Regions from separate parts of the Streptomyces sp. NPDC091972 genome, predicted to be linked through region 1. Evidence: riboswitches for the same ligand, from Rfam matches in the RefSeq annotation. Region 1 holds a riboswitch; each other region holds the start of a gene.

Region 1 (4,860 bases):
GCACGCGATGTGGAACGGTTCGTCGACGTTCGGGGAGTACGGCTTCTTCGCGGTGTACGCGACGTTCATGGTGCCGGCCTTCGCGCTGCTGACCTGGCTGGTCATCTGGACGCGGCAGCGGGAGCTGCGGACCGTGCGCGAGGAACTGCCCGCGTACGCCGCCGCCGGGTGGCTGACGCCGGCCGAGCCGTACGTACTGGGCTCGATGCGGGCCCGGCGGATAGCGCGGGAGTACGCGCGGCGGCAGTTCGGCGGGCGGGCGGCGGCGCGGGCGGTCGCGCAGTACGAGGCGTACGCGACGTCGTTGGCGTTCCTGCGGCGCCGGGGACGGCTCGGCCGGGCGAACGCCGACTTCGTCGTACGGGAGCGGGAGCTGCTGCACGAGCTGTGGCGCCGGCGGGACGTGGCCCGCCCCGCCCTGGACCACGCGGCCCGGACGACGGCACCCCCGGTACCGGTGGCCGCGCCGCCCTGGCCGGTGTACGGGGTGTACGGCCACCCGCCCCACCCCGCCCAGCAGGCGCACCCGGTCCACCCGGCGCACGCGGTGCCCTACCCCGCGTACAACCCGTACCGGACGTAGGCCGGCCTCCCCTTACGCCGACGCCTCCGTCAGGCGCCCCAGCTCCTCCTCCGTCAGGGTCAGCTCCGCCACCCTCAGCAGCGCCGGGAGCTGCTCCACCGTGCGGGCGGACGCGATCGGGGCCGCGACCGTCGGCTGGGCGGCGAGCCAGGCGAGGGCGACCGTGGCGACCGGGACGGTGTGGGACTCGGCGATGTCGTCGAGCGCCGCGAGCACCTTCCGGCCGCGCTCGGTCTCCAGGTGCTTGGCGGCACCCGCGCTGCGCCGGCTCTCCACGGTCTCGCCGACGCGGTACTTGCCGGTGAGGAACCCGGAGGCGAGGGCGAAGTACGGGACGGCGGCGAGACCCTGCCGGGAGGCGACGGCCTGGAGTTCGCCCTCGTAGGTGTCCCGCGAGACGAGGTTGTAGTGGGGCTGGAGGGCGGTGTAGCGCGCGAGGCCCTCGCGGTCGGAGAAGTCGAGGGACTCCGCAAGGCGCGCGGCGGAGATGTTGGAGGCTCCGATCGCCCGTACCTTGCCCGCCTTCACCAGCTCGTCCAGCGCGCCGATGATCTCCTCGACGGGTGTCTCCGGCTTGTCGTAGTGGGTGTAGTACAGGTCGATGCGGTCGGTGCCGAGGCGGCGCAGCGAGGCGTCCGCCGCCGCCTTGATGTTCGCCGCGCTCAGGCCCGGGTAGTCGGGGTGCTGGCTGACCTTCGTGGCGATGAGGACGTCGTCGCGGTTGCCGCGGGCCGCCAGCCACTTTCCGATGATGGTCTCGGACTCGCCACCGGAGTTGCCGTCCACCCATGCCGAGTACGAGTCGGCCGTGTCGAGGAAGTTGCCGCCGGCCGCGGTGTAGGCGTCGAGGACGGCGAACGAGGTGGCCTCGTCGGCGGTCCAGCCGAACACGTTGCCGCCGAGGGAGAGCGGGAAGACCTCGAGGCCGGAGGAGCCGAGCTTGCGAAGAGAAGTCATGCCATACGTCAACGCCAGTGCCGGACGCCGGCCTTCCGGCACGGCCGCAAAGTCCTCGCAAACAAGCGGGGTCGGCTGCTCCGACACACCGACAGCCCTGACGTCGGGGGGACGTCGTCAGGGCTGTCGGAGTTCGCGGGGGAGGGTCAGGGGTTGAGACCCTTGCCGCGCAGCCACGCCATCGGGTCGATCCCGTCGGCGGAGCCGCCCGGGTGGACCTCCAGGTGCAGGTGCGCGCCGGTCACGTTGCCCGTGGCGCCCACGCGGCCGATGACGTCACCGGTGGCGACCTTCTGGCCGACGCTGACGCTGATCGAGGACTGGTGGCAGAACCACAGCTCGGTGCCGTCGTCGAGGGTGAGGATCGTGCGGTAGCCGTAGGAGCCGGCCCAGCCGGCCTCCGTGATGGTGCCGCTGTGGACCGCCTTGATGAGCGTGCCCGTGGGGGCGGCGAAGTCGAGGCCCGTGTGGTAGCCGGAGGACCACAGGGAACCGGCCTGACCGAAGGTCGAGGTGATGGTGTACGACGAGGTCGGCAGCGTGTACTGCTTGGCGAGCTCGGCCAGGCGCTCCGCCTCGGCCTTCTTCGCGGCCTCCTCCTCCGCCTTCTTCTTGGCGGCGGCGGCCTTCTCCTGGGCTTCCTTCTCCGCCTTGGCGGCGGCCGCGTCGGCCTCCTTCTGGGCGGCGTCCGCGACGGCCTGGGCGGCCTTGGTGTCGATCTGGTCCTGCTGCACCTCGGCCTGGGCCAGGATGCGCGAGCGCAGTGCCTCACCGGCGTCCGAGGCGCCCTCGGCGGTGCCGGCGGTGGTGGCGCCGACGCTGCTGAAGGCGCTCGTGTCGGCGGCGGCCGGGTCGGAGTCGTCCGAGATGAGCGAGCCCACGTTGGGCAGGTCCGGCATCGAGATGGAGACCGGCGGCTTGCCGGTGTTGGCGCTGGCCATCCCGCCCGCGCTGACCGCGGCTATGACGCCGACGCCCAGGACGGTGGAGCTACGGGCGAATCCGCCGCCACGCTGCTTTGCTACGCGATGCCGGCCTCGTACGGGAGCGAGGGAGTCCGCGGTCGGGTTCCACTCGCCGAGCGGAGCCTCGTCGTCGGCACGGTAGCCGCCGTACACGAGGGTGTCGCTCGGAACGTACGGCGCCTCGGGGGCAGGCGGGTTGGACGCCACGTGGGCGCACTCCTTTCCTTCCTTCTCGCCTACCGGGTTAGCTGACGGGTTCGGAGCAGGAAGGTCTCCTACGCGCGTATATCCACCGTGCTGCCACGGCGGACTACGAGCGATTCACCCCAAGGTGGTGGTTCCCCGGTTCCCTTGCGGAATTCGGCGCGTGAGCACGGAGCCGTCTCTTGTGACGGCTGGGACGACCGCGCTGCGTTATCGAACGTTAATAGACCCGGGGGCCCGATTCCAAGCTGTTCCGCTTGATCATTAACGAAATCCCGCTGGACTTACGGCCCATGAACGGTGAAAAACGGGCGAGTTGACCACGACTCAGACGGCACAGGGGTGTTGACGGTGTGTCAGTCGCTATGCGGAGGGCGCCCATCCGCTCACCCGGCGTGACGAAGGCCGCTGCGAACCCTCCGGCCGGGCGCGGACGCACAAACACTCAGGGCCGGAACCCATTCACTGGATTCCGGCCCTGAGCCTTCAGTAGCGGGGACAGGATTTGAACCTGCGACCTCTGGGTTATGAGCCCAGCGAGCTACCGAGCTGCTCCACCCCGCGTCGTTGTGTGACCAGCATACGTCATCCGCGAGGTGGTTCGCGCCAGGGTTGTTCCAGGGGCCCCGGTGGCCGCGCGGAGCGGCGTACCGTGGCGCTCCTCACAGGAACGAGGAGGGGACATGACGGCAGCCGACGGGCGGCCGGCGGAGATCGGGAAGCGGGACATCCCGCTCTCCGGCGGCCGGACGCTGCGGGTGACGGAGTTCGGCAACGGCAGCATCAGGCTGGCGGTGCACACGGGCTCCCGCTACGTGGTGACGAGCCTGGAGCAGATCGACGACGGGACCGTGCTGAGGCTCTCGCCCGGCCGCGAGGGCTCGGGCGCCCACCGGAACTGGGTGCGGGACCACGAGGGCGGTGCGGGCGGCTCCGGCGAGTGAGCACCCGCCCGGGCGGCCGTCAGCCGACCCCGAGCTCCGTCAACTCGCCCAGCGGCAGCGTGTGCTGGGTCTGGAGGACCTTCGCGCGGAGGTAGCGGACGTTGTGGGCGGTGGTGAAGACGCCGGTCGGGACGCGGTCGTGGACGCCGATCCCGAGGTCCCTCAACTGACCCGCCTTGTCGGGGTTGTTGGAGAGCAGGTCGAGTTCGCCGATGCCCAGGGCGGTCAGCATCTGCGCGGCCGCCGTGTAGTCGCGGGCGTCCTCGGGCAGGCCCAGCGCGGTGTTCGCGGCGTAGGTGTCGAGACCCTGGTCCTGGAGGGCGTACGCGTCGAGCTTGTTGTAGAGGCCGATGCCGCGGCCCTCCTGGCGGAGGTAGAGCAGGACGCCGCCGCGCTCGGCTATGCGCTCGACCGCCTCGCGCAGTTGCGGGCCGCAGTCGCAGCGGGCGGAGCCGAAGACGTCACCGGTGAGGCACTCGGAGTGCAGCCGCACCAGCGGGACGGTGCCGGGGGCGGGGTCGCCGAGGACGACGGCGAGGTGCTCCCGCCCGTCGGCCAGGCCGTGGAAGGTGACGAGCTCGGCGTCGACGCGGTAGCCGTCCCCGAAGCGCAGCGGGACGTGGACGCGGGAGCGCTGGGTGGCGGCGGGCAGGTCGGGCATGCGGGTACTCCGCTCCGTGGGCATATCTGCTTCAGTTTTGAAGCAGTCCTACTGATCGAGACCCTACCTCATGCTTTAAATTTGAAGCAACGCCTTTATGGCACTCGTCACACGCACCCTCAGGAGCAGGACGGGGAGGACCGCCGGCGCCACGGAACCTCCTCGGCGGGTCCGCCCTCCCCCTGGAGTCCCGCGGTGACACTCGTGAAGATCTCCTCCAACTGCCCCACCTGTTCCGGGGTGAGCCGGTCGAACAGCGCGCCACGGACCGTCTCCACGTGTCCCGGCGCCGCCCGCTCCAGCACCGCCATACCCTCGTCCGTGAGGACCGCGACGCTGCCCCGCTTGTCCGAGGGGCAGCTCTCGCGCCGCACCAGCCCGTCCTTCTCCAGCCGGGCGACCGCGTACGTCAGCCGGGGCCGGGTGATCTTCAGCCCCTCGGCGAGTTCGGTCATCCGCAGCCGGCGCTCCGGGGTCTCGGAGAGGTTGGCAAGGATGGAGTAGTACAGGTGGGGCATGCCGGCCTCCTGCTGGAGCTGCCGGTCG
Region 2 (4,860 bases), on a different contig from region 1:
CGATCTGTCCCGCCGTGACAATCAGCACCTCGGTTACGGCCACGGCATCCACTACTGCCTCGGTGCCCCGCTGGCCCGGCTGGAGGGCCAGACCGCGCTCGCCACCCTCCTCACCCGGCTCCCGGACCTTCAACTCGCGGTGGATTCGGCTGATTTGCGCTGGCGTGGCGGACTCATCATGCGTGGACTGCGTACTTTGCCCGTGGAGTTCACGCCCGTCCGGTAATCGACCGAGGGGTCCGGGGTATCCCGGGAGGATGCCGCGTAAACATGACACGCCCTCAAGTCTGTGATCTTCACGTGATCTACGCGGCATTAACTTGTGACAAGTGATCGAATCCCTATACGTTCACGGACCAGCGCGGTCCCCGTACCACTGCCGCGCGGGTACTTGCTGTCTCGGGAAAGGTCCCTCCATGCTCTCCGGGAACGGTCGTCACCGTCGCCCCCGTCAGGCTCCGGCTCTCCTCGTGGCGGCCGGTGTGACGGGATCCGCCATCGCGATCCCACTGCTCGGGGCGACCGGGGCGAGCGCCGCCACCGGCACCACGTGGGACCGGGTCGCGGAGTGCGAGAGCGGTGGCTCCTGGAGCGCGAACGACGGCAACGGCTTCTACGGCGGCCTTCAGATGTCCCAGGAGAACTGGGAGAAGTACGGCGGCCTCGAGTACGCCGAGACCGCGGACCTGGCCAGCCGCAACCAGCAGATAGCCGTGGCCGAGAAGCTGCTCGCGGACCAGGGCATCGCCGCCTGGCCGACCTGCGGGCTGCTCGGCGGTCTCAGCAAGGACGCGAGTTCGGCCGACGTCGACACGGGCGTGGGAAGCGGCACGCCCTCCGCCTCGGCGTCCAACTCATCCGGATCGTCCGGCTCGTCCAGTTCCGAAGGTTCCTCCTCTTCGTCCGGTTCCTCCGACTCGTCGGGTTCCGAGAAGTCCTCCGGTCTGCTCGACGCGCTGGACGGATCGTCCGGGACGCCCTCGCCCTCGGCCACTCCCTCCGGCGATGACAGTTCCGCCAAGCCGGACAAAAAGAACTCTTCGGTATCCGAGGGTTCCGCACAGCGGGACGCGCAGCCGTCCGACAGCTCGCCCGTGGTGAGCGCAGAAGAGGATGAAGCGGACAAGTCATGGCAGGAGGGCGGCTCTTCGGCCCTCGTGGACGTGGGTGCCCTGGGTTCCGGCAAGCATCGCGGCGACAGTGCCGAGGAGAGTGTGACGAAGAGCGCGGCCTCCCCCACGGCCGGCCGGCATGCCGCCGCCACCTACACGGTCCAGGAGGGCGACTCCCTCGTCTCCATCGCCGACTCCCTTGGTCTCGACGGCGGATGGCGCGCCCTCTACGCGGAGAACAAGGACCGCATCGGGACCGACCCGAGCAACATCGTTGCCGGTCAGACGCTCGACACAGGGGCTGAATAGGGTCGAAAAGACCTGAAAAACAGCGGGAGTTCACGTCACACTTCGCACTGAATGTCCACTTTGGTGAAAGTGTGGGATGAGTCTCAGAAGCCCTGATCGTCTTTGAAATTCCGCCGAACGCATGTCTACGGTCGTGACCGCTCGGCAACCCGAGCCCCGTCTGCCGCAACGCCGAATCCTGCCAGCGGCCGTACGGGAACAGTCGTCGCGTCAAGCGCCGTAGGCAGGAGCGGGGGACCCAAGGTAAGTGCCGGACCCAGCAGTTCACGCTGGACCGGCTAGGGGTGAAGTCGCGCTAGGAGCCGCAAGGCGCCGGGCGCGACCGGGCAACTCAACCGGCCCGAACCCGACAGCTCACCTCGCAGGCGTCGGTGAGGGGATCGATCCATGCTGTTTTCCGGCAAGGGCAAGCACCGTCGTCCGTCCAAGGCCACCCGCGCCGCCGCGCTCGCCGGCGTCACCGGTGTCGCCATCGCCGCCCCGCTGATGGCCGCGGGCAACGCCTCCGCCGCCACCGCCTCCGAGTGGGACGCCGTCGCCCAGTGCGAGTCCGGCGGCAACTGGTCCATCAACACCGGCAACGGCTACTACGGCGGTCTGCAGTTCTCCGCCTCCACCTGGGCCGCGTACGGCGGCACGCAGTACGCCGCGCAGGCCAACCAGGCCAGCAAGGCCCAGCAGATCGCCGTCGCCGAGAAGGTCCTCGCCTCCCAGGGCAAGGGTGCCTGGCCGGTCTGCGGCACGGGCCTGTCCAGCGCCGCCTACAACGGTGGCGGCAGCTCGTCCTCCGCCGGCTCCTCGAACTCGGGCACCAGCACCCGTTCGACCGAGGAGCAGAGCGCCTCCCGCTCCTCCGACCGTCCGGCCGCCAAGAAGACCGTCACCACGCCGACCGGCAAGAAGGTCAAGAAGGGCGACGGCGAGTACAAGGTCGTCAAGGGTGACACCCTCAGCTCGATCGCCGAGAAGCACAAGGTCAAGGGCGGCTGGCAGAAGCTGTTCAAGCTGAACAAGGACATCATCGACGATGCCGACTTCATCTTCCCGGGCCAGCAGCTCCACCTGAAGTGACACCTCGCTGAACCACAGTGCCCTCACAGGCGTGGTCCTCATACTGAAGACCTCGTGAGGGTCACCCCCCCGTCCCCACGGGCTCCCCGCTCCGGTGCGTGTTCCCCCGTACGCACCGGGGCGGGGCCTTTTCATGCGCGGGTGCCGGCCCGTCTTTGTTCAGTTCGGAAACAATTTACTCTCGGTTCTGTCCATGGGTCGGTCCACACGGTGGCCGATCCCCCGGAGCCGGTTAGGCTCGGTCTCGCAGAACCCACCGCGGTCCCGGCGGACCGTGTCACATCCCAAGAAGGAGATGCTCGTGCCGTCCATCGACGTCGTCGTAGCCCGGGAAATCCTGGACTCCCGAGGCAACCCCACGGTCGAGGTCGAGGTCGGCCTCGACGACGGCAGCACCGGTCGTGCCGCCGTCCCGTCCGGCGCCTCCACGGGCGCCTTCGAGGCCATCGAGCTGCGTGACGGTGACCCGAACCGCTACCAGGGCAAGGGTGTCGAGAAGGCCGTCCTCGCGGTCATCGAGCAGATCGGCCCGGAGCTCGTCGGCTACGACGCCACCGAGCAGCGTCTGATCGACCAGGCGATGTTCGACCTGGACGCCACCGACAACAAGGGCTCGCTCGGCGCCAACGCCATCCTCGGCGTCTCCCTCGCCGTCGCCCACGCCGCCTCCGAGGCCAGCGACCTCCCGCTCTTCCGCTACCTGGGCGGCCCGAACGCGCACCTGCTGCCGGTGCCGATGATGAACATCCTGAACGGCGGCTCGCACGCCGACTCCAACGTGGACATCCAGGAGTTCATGATCGCCCCGATCGGCGCGGAGTCCTTCTCCGAGGCGCTGCGCTGGGGCACCGAGGTCTACCACACCCTCAAGAAGGTCCTGAAGAGCAAGGGCCTGTCCACCGGCCTCGGCGACGAGGGCGGCTTCGCGCCGAACCTGGAGTCCAACCGCGCCGCCCTGGACCTCATCCTCGAGGCGATCAAGGAAGCCGGTTACATCCCCGGCGAGCAGGTCGCCCTGGCGCTCGACGTCGCCGCCTCCGAGTTCTACAAGGACGGCAAGTACCAGTTCGAGGGCAAGGACCGCTCGGCCGCCGAGATGACGGAATACTACGAGGAGCTCGTGGCGGCCTACCCGCTCGTCTCCATCGAGGACCCGCTGTTCGAGGACGACTGGGCCGGCTGGAAGGTCCTCACCGACAAGCTGGGCGACAAGGTCCAGATCGTCGGCGACGACCTCTTCGTCACCAACCCGGAGCGCCTGGCCCGCGGCATCGAGGACGGCGCCGCCAACGCGCTGCTCGTCAAGGTGAACCAGATCGGCTCGCTCACCGAGACCCTCGACGCCGTCGAGCTCGCCCAGCGCAGCGGCTTCAAGTGCATGATGTCCCACCGCTCCGGCGAGACCGAGGACGTCACCATCGCCGACCTGGCCGTCGCCACCAACTGCGGCCAGATCAAGACCGGCGCCCCGGCCCGCTCCGAGCGCGTCGCCAAGTACAACCAGCTCCTGCGCATCGAGGAGATCCTCGACGACGCCGCGGTCTACGCCGGCCGCAGCGCGTTCCCGCGCTTCAAGGGCTGACACCGGCTGGCCCTTCCGGGGTCAAGCCTTAGCCAGTCGTACGTACGTCCCCGTACCGGTCCCGTACCGTGTGCGGGGACGTACGCACGTAGAAGGGGAGGCGGAGAGCCGATGGCCGTGAAGGACCGGGACCGTTTCTCCACGACGACGAGGATCAGGCTGCTCGGCGAGCAGACCGCGGCCCGTGTCTACCGCTCCCAGACCAGACGGCAGGCCCGCCGCTCCCGGCTGACCGGCCGGGCCGCGCTGCTCGCCCTGGTGCTGTGCACGCTGGTGGTGGCGCTGGCGTACCCGATAAGGCAGTACGTCTCGCAGCGCGCCGAGATCGCCGATCTCCAGCGGGAGAAGGAGCAGGCCGCCGAACGGGTCGAGAAGCTGCGCGACCTCAAGGCGCGCTGGCAGGACGACGCGTACGCGGAGCAGCAGATCCGGCAGCGGCTGCACTACGTGATGCCGGGTGAGACGGGGTTCGTCGTCGTCGACCCGGACGCCGCGAAGCAGTCCCGCAGCGACCTGGGCGCGGCCGACCGCCCCTGGTACGCGAACGTCTGGGACGGGGTCGACAAGTCCGACGCCTCCGACCAGTGAACCGACCGATGGACCGATAGAAAGACAGGCATGGAAACGCCTCCGCCCTCCACTCCGCGCACCGAGCCTACCGACGCGGACGTCGAGGCCTTCAAGCAGCAGCTCGGCCGGCCGCCGCGCGGTCTGCGCGCGATCGCGCACCGCTGCCCCTGCGGTCAGCCGGACGTGGTGGAGACGGCCCCCCGCCTCCCCGACGGC
Region 3 (4,860 bases), on a different contig from region 1:
CCCGGGCGTCCGCCTCAGCCTCGAAGTGCCGGCCTCCCGCCTCGCCAAGGCGCTCGGTCTGCTGGCCGACGCGCTCAGGGCGCCCGCGTTCGCGGACAGCGAGGTCGAGCGGCTCGTCCGCAACCGCCTCGACGAGATCCCGCATGAGCTGGCCAACCCGTCCCGCCGTGCCGCCAAGGAGCTCTCCAAGGAGCTGTTCCCGGCGGACTCGCGCATGTCGCGCCCGCGCCAGGGCACCGAGGAGACCGTCGGGAACATCGACTCCGCGGCCGTACGCGCCTTCTACGAGAAGCACGTGCGGCCCGCCACCGCGACCGCCGTGGTCGTCGGCGACCTCACCGGCATCGACCTGGACGCGCTGCTCGCCGACACGCTCGGTGCCTGGACCGGTTCCCCGGCCCAGCCGCGGCCCGTGCCGCCGGTGACCGCCGACGACACCGGCCGCGTCGTGATCGTGGACCGCCCCGGAGCCGTCCAGACCCAGCTCCTGATCGGCCGTATCGGCGCCGACCGGCACGCACGCGTGTGGCCCGCGCAGGTGCTCGGCACGTACTGCCTCGGCGGCACCCTCACCTCCCGCCTTGACCGCGTCCTGCGCGAGGAGAAGGGCTACACCTACGGCGTACGGGCGTTCGGCCAGGTCCTCCGGTCCGCGCCGGACGGCTCGGGCGCCGCGATGCTCGCCATCAGCGGCTCCGTCGACACCCCGAACACCGGTCCCGCCCTGGACGACCTGTGGAAGGTGCTGCGCACGCTCGCCGAGGGCGGCCTCACCGACGCCGAGCGCGACGTCGCCGTGCAGAACCTCGTGGGTGTGGCACCGCTCAAGTACGAGACGGCCGCGGCCGTGGCGAGCACGCTGGCCGACCAGGTCGAGCAGCACCTGCCCGACGACTACCAGGCGACCCTGTACCAGCAGCTCGCCGCGACCGGCACCGTGGAGGCCACCGCGGCCGTCGTGAACGCCTTCCCGGTGGACCGGCTGGTGACGGTCCTGGTCGGCGACGCGGCGGCCATCAAGGAGCCCGTCGAGGCCCTCGGTATCGGCGAGGTCAAGGTCGTCAGCGCCGAGTAGCCGAGCACCGGCACGGGCGTGGAGGGGCCCTGGTGACGGCGGCGTCACCAGGGCCCCTTGATGTCCGAATTGGGTGGGAGGTTGCCTGTCTGCCCTGTGGGATGCGCTACAAACACCCTGATCCGTTTGGGTCCTGAAAGCCGCCCCGCTTAGCGTCTTGCGGGCTGTCCGTCAGGCACTGCGCCGCGCCCGCGGCACCGGACAGTCATCGCCGAGTCCCCGTACGGCGCGAGCCAGGGGAGCCGGGGACCCACACCACGTCCCTGGGGTGAATCGGACGCCCACGCGACCGCGAGGGGGTCCGTAGGAGACCTTCCTGCTCCGAACCCGTCAGCTAACCCGGTAGGCGAGAAGGAAGGAAAGGACCAGCCACCACATGGCGTTCACCTGCGCCACCGGGAAGCACCGCCGTCCCAGCCGCATGAAGCGCACCACCGCCCGCGCCGCGGGCGTCGCCGCCCTCGCCACCACCGGCGTCATCGGCACCATCGCCGCCCCGGCGCTCGCCGCCGAGAACTCCGTCGAGCAGACCGGCCTCATGCCCGTCGTCTCCGTCGGCGACTCCCTCGCGGACCAGCTCGACGCCCAGGCCGAGGCCCAGGCGCAGGCCGCCGCGCAGAAGAAGGCGGAGGCGGAGGCCAAGCGCAAGGCCGAGGCGCGTGCCAAGGAGATCCGCGAGGCCAAGGAGCGCGCCGCCCGCGAGGCCGAGCGCAAGCGCCTCAACGCCTTCGTCGCCCCGATCTCCGGCTCCTACGTCTCCACCGGCTACAAGAGCGGCGGCTCCATCTGGTCCTCCGGCAGCCACACCGGTATCGACTTCCACGCCGCCAGCGGCACCTCCGTGCACGCGGTCGGCCGCGGCACGGTCGTCGAGGCCGGCTGGGGCGGGGCGTACGGCAACAACGTCGTGATCAGGATGGCCGACGGCACGTACACCCAGTACGGCCACCTGTCGTCCATCGGCGTCTCGGTCGGCCAGTCCGTCACTCCCGGTCAGCAGATCGGCCTCTCCGGCGCGACCGGCAACGTCACCGGCCCGCACCTGCACTTCGAGGCACGCACCAGCCCCGAGTACGGCTCGGACATCGACCCCGTCGCCTACCTGCGCTCGCACGGCGTCGACGTCTGACGATCGCCCCGCGGCCTCCGCGAGAACCCCGGCTCCCCGAGCCGGGGTTTCGTCGTTTCCGGCACCCCGTTGTCCAAAAAATATCCCTGGATTCCGGTCCGCCGTCGGAAATTCCCGCTCATTGCAATAGAGTCACTGAACACACGTCAATCGGCGACGTTTCACGGGGATTAAGACGGAGGTCGGACATGCGTATTCCGGCGCACTCGGTATGCACGGCGATCCGGGACGACATCGTCGCCGGTGTCCACGCGCGCGGGAGCCGGCTCACCGAGGAACTGCTCGCCCGCCGCTACGGCGTCTCCCGGGTCCCCGTCCGTGAGGCCCTGCGCACGCTGGAGGCCGAGGGCTTCGTGGTGACCCGGCGGCACGCGGGCGCGTGCGTCGCCGAACCGACCGAGCAGGAGGGCGCCGACCTCCTGGAGATGCGCATGCTCCTCGAACCGCTGGGCGCCTCCCGGGCCGCCCAGCGGCGCACCGAGGCCCATCTGAAGGTGCTGCGCGGCCTGGTCAGGCTGGGCCAGGAGCGGGCCAGGCGGGGCAACAGCGACGATCTGCGCTCCTTGGGGGGCTGGTTCCACGAGACGCTCGCGCAGGCCACCGGCAGCCCGGCGCTGACCTCGCTGCTGACCCAGTTGCGGCACAAGATCGCCTGGATGTACGTCGTGGACGCGCCGGCCGACCCCGTGGAGTCCTGGGCGGAGCACGGCGCGATCGTGGACGCGGTGGCCCGCGGGGACGGCGAACGGGCGCGTGCGATCACGGCGCTGCACACCGAGCGCTCGGGCGCGGCGCACCGGCTGCGGTTCACCTCAGGACAGGACCGCGCGGACCGTGTGAGGAGTTCGCAACATCCCGTAAACGTGACGGGTGTGCGGCATTAACACGGGCACCGTATACAAAGAGGGAGTAATTCGCGGGGGCTCTTTCCGCTGCCCGTAAAAGGATAAAGCGAAGGGCCCGCCCGATAATTCGGACGAGCCCTTGCCTGCTTTTCAGGACACCCGTGCTCAGACGGTCTCGGGAAGTTCCTCGAGTCCCTCGGCGACCAGCTTCGCGAGCCGGTCGAGAGCCGCGTCCGCGCCCTCGGCGTCGGAGGCGAGGACGACCTCCTCGCCGCCCTGGGCGCCCAGGCCGAGAACGGCCAGCATGGAGGCCGCGTTGACGGGGTTGCCGTCGGCCTTGGCGATCGTCACCGGGATGCCTGCGGCCGTGGCGGCCCGGACGAAGATGGAAGCGGGGCGGGCGTGGAGGCCCTCGGCCCAGCCGACGTTGACGCGGCGCTCAGCCATGTGATGCTGCCCTTCGGTGTTCAGGGTTGTCTAGACCAGTTTCCCACACGTGAAGCGTCTCCCGGGAGGGCGTGCAGCCTCCCGGGGTGAGACGTCGGACCGCGGCCTCGGCCCGACTTCCGTCCTTGTGCGCTCTCGCGCGTTCTCCACAGACTGCCTCGCGCCGTTGTCGTACGCGAGCCGTACTCTGGGGCCCATGCAGAGCGCGTCGGACCGGCACGAGTACCCCGCCCACTGGGAGGCCGACGTGGTGCTGCGCGACGGCGGCACCGCGCGCATCAGGCCCATCACCGTCGACGACGCCGATCGCCTGGTCAGCTTCTACGAGCAGGTCTCGGACGAGTCGAAGTACTACCGCTTCTTCGCGCCCTACCCACGCCTGTCCGCCAAGGACGTCCACCGCTTCACGCACCACGACTTTGTGGACCGGGTGGGACTCGCCGCCACCATCGGCGGCGAGTTCATCGCCACCGTACGCTACGACCGCATCGGCGCCGACGGCATGCCCGCGTCCGCCCCCGCCGACGAGGCCGAGGTCGCCTTCCTCGTGCAGGACGCCCACCAGGGGCGCGGGGTGGCCTCCGCCCTCCTCGAACACATCGGCGCCGTCGCCCGCGAGCGCGGCATCCGGCGCTTCGCCGCCGAGGTGCTGCCGGCCAACGTCAAGATGATCAAGGTGTTCACCGACGCCGGGTACACCCAGAAGCGCAGCTTCGAGGACGGCGTCGTCCGCCTGGAGTTCGACCTGGAGCCCACCGACCGCTCGCTCGCCGTGCAGTATGCGCGCGAGCAGCGTGCCGAGTCGCGGTCCGTGCAGCGCCTGCTCACCCCCGGCTCCGTCGCGGTCGTCGGCGTCGGACGCGCCCCCGGCGGCGTGGGCCGCAGCGTGCTCGGCAACATCCGGGACTACGGCTTCACCGGCCGCCTGTACGCCGTGAACAAGGCCTTCCCCGAGGAGACGAAGGAGGTCGACGGCATCCCCGCGCACCGCTCGGTGCGGGACGTCGACGGCCCCGTCGACCTCGCGGTCGTCGCCGTCCCCGCCGAGCAGGTCCCCGAGGTCGTCGCCGAGTGCGGGGCCCACGGCGTGCAGGGACTCGTCGTGCTCTCGGCCGGGTACGCCGAGAGCGGCCCCGAAGGACGCGAGCGCCAGCGAGAACTCGTACGGCACGCACGCGCGTACGGCATGCGGATCATCGGCCCGAACGCCTTCGGCGTCATCAACACCTCGCCGGACGTCCGGCTCAACGCGTCACTGGCCCCCGAGACCCCCCGCCCCGGCCGGATCGGCCTGTTCGCCCAGTCCGGCGCCATCGGCATCGCCCTGCTCTCCCGGCTGCACCGGCGCGGCGGCGGTGTCACCG

Evidence for each region. Region 1 has a riboswitch for cyclic di-AMP ahead of ACIQJT_RS39005 (M23 family metallopeptidase). Riboswitches for the same ligand answer to the same signal wherever they lie in the genome.
Region 2: it holds a riboswitch for cyclic di-AMP, as region 1 does, so the genes downstream of both, ACIQJT_RS36220 (transglycosylase family protein) here and ACIQJT_RS39005 (M23 family metallopeptidase) in region 1, are expected to answer to the same signal.
Region 3: it holds a riboswitch for cyclic di-AMP, as region 1 does, so the genes downstream of both, ACIQJT_RS31280 (M23 family metallopeptidase) here and ACIQJT_RS39005 (M23 family metallopeptidase) in region 1, are expected to answer to the same signal.

What each region holds. Positions count from the first base shown of each region.
Region 1 covers NZ_JBIVSV010000020.1:20,026-24,885, forward strand. The annotation lists gene ACIQJT_RS38995 (PrsW family intramembrane metalloprotease) at 1-583, shown strand, start outside; gene ACIQJT_RS39000 (aldo/keto reductase) at 596-1,540, opposite strand; gene ACIQJT_RS39005 (M23 family metallopeptidase) at 1,687-2,712, opposite strand; cyclic di-AMP (ydaO/yuaA leader) riboswitch at 2,724-2,881, opposite strand; tRNA gene ACIQJT_RS39010 (tRNA-Met) at 3,200-3,273, opposite strand; gene ACIQJT_RS39015 (hypothetical protein) at 3,393-3,653, shown strand; gene ribA (GTP cyclohydrolase II) at 3,673-4,314, opposite strand; gene ACIQJT_RS39025 (MarR family transcriptional regulator) at 4,434-4,860, opposite strand, start outside.
Region 2 covers NZ_JBIVSV010000016.1:103,306-108,165, reverse strand. The annotation lists gene ACIQJT_RS36230 (cytochrome P450) at 1-226, shown strand, start outside; gene ACIQJT_RS36225 (transglycosylase family protein) at 417-1,421, shown strand; cyclic di-AMP (ydaO/yuaA leader) riboswitch at 1,627-1,804, shown strand; gene ACIQJT_RS36220 (transglycosylase family protein) at 1,809-2,492, shown strand; gene eno (phosphopyruvate hydratase) at 2,788-4,074, shown strand; gene ACIQJT_RS36210 (septum formation initiator family protein) at 4,186-4,662, shown strand; gene ACIQJT_RS36205 (DUF501 domain-containing protein) at 4,693-4,860, shown strand, end outside.
Region 3 covers NZ_JBIVSV010000012.1:192,928-197,787, reverse strand. The annotation lists gene ACIQJT_RS31285 (pitrilysin family protein) at 1-1,075, shown strand, start outside; cyclic di-AMP (ydaO/yuaA leader) riboswitch at 1,275-1,438, shown strand; gene ACIQJT_RS31280 (M23 family metallopeptidase) at 1,452-2,204, shown strand; gene ACIQJT_RS31275 (GntR family transcriptional regulator) at 2,393-3,088, shown strand; gene ACIQJT_RS31270 (HPr family phosphocarrier protein) at 3,215-3,496, opposite strand; gene ACIQJT_RS31265 (GNAT family N-acetyltransferase) at 3,693-4,860, shown strand, end outside.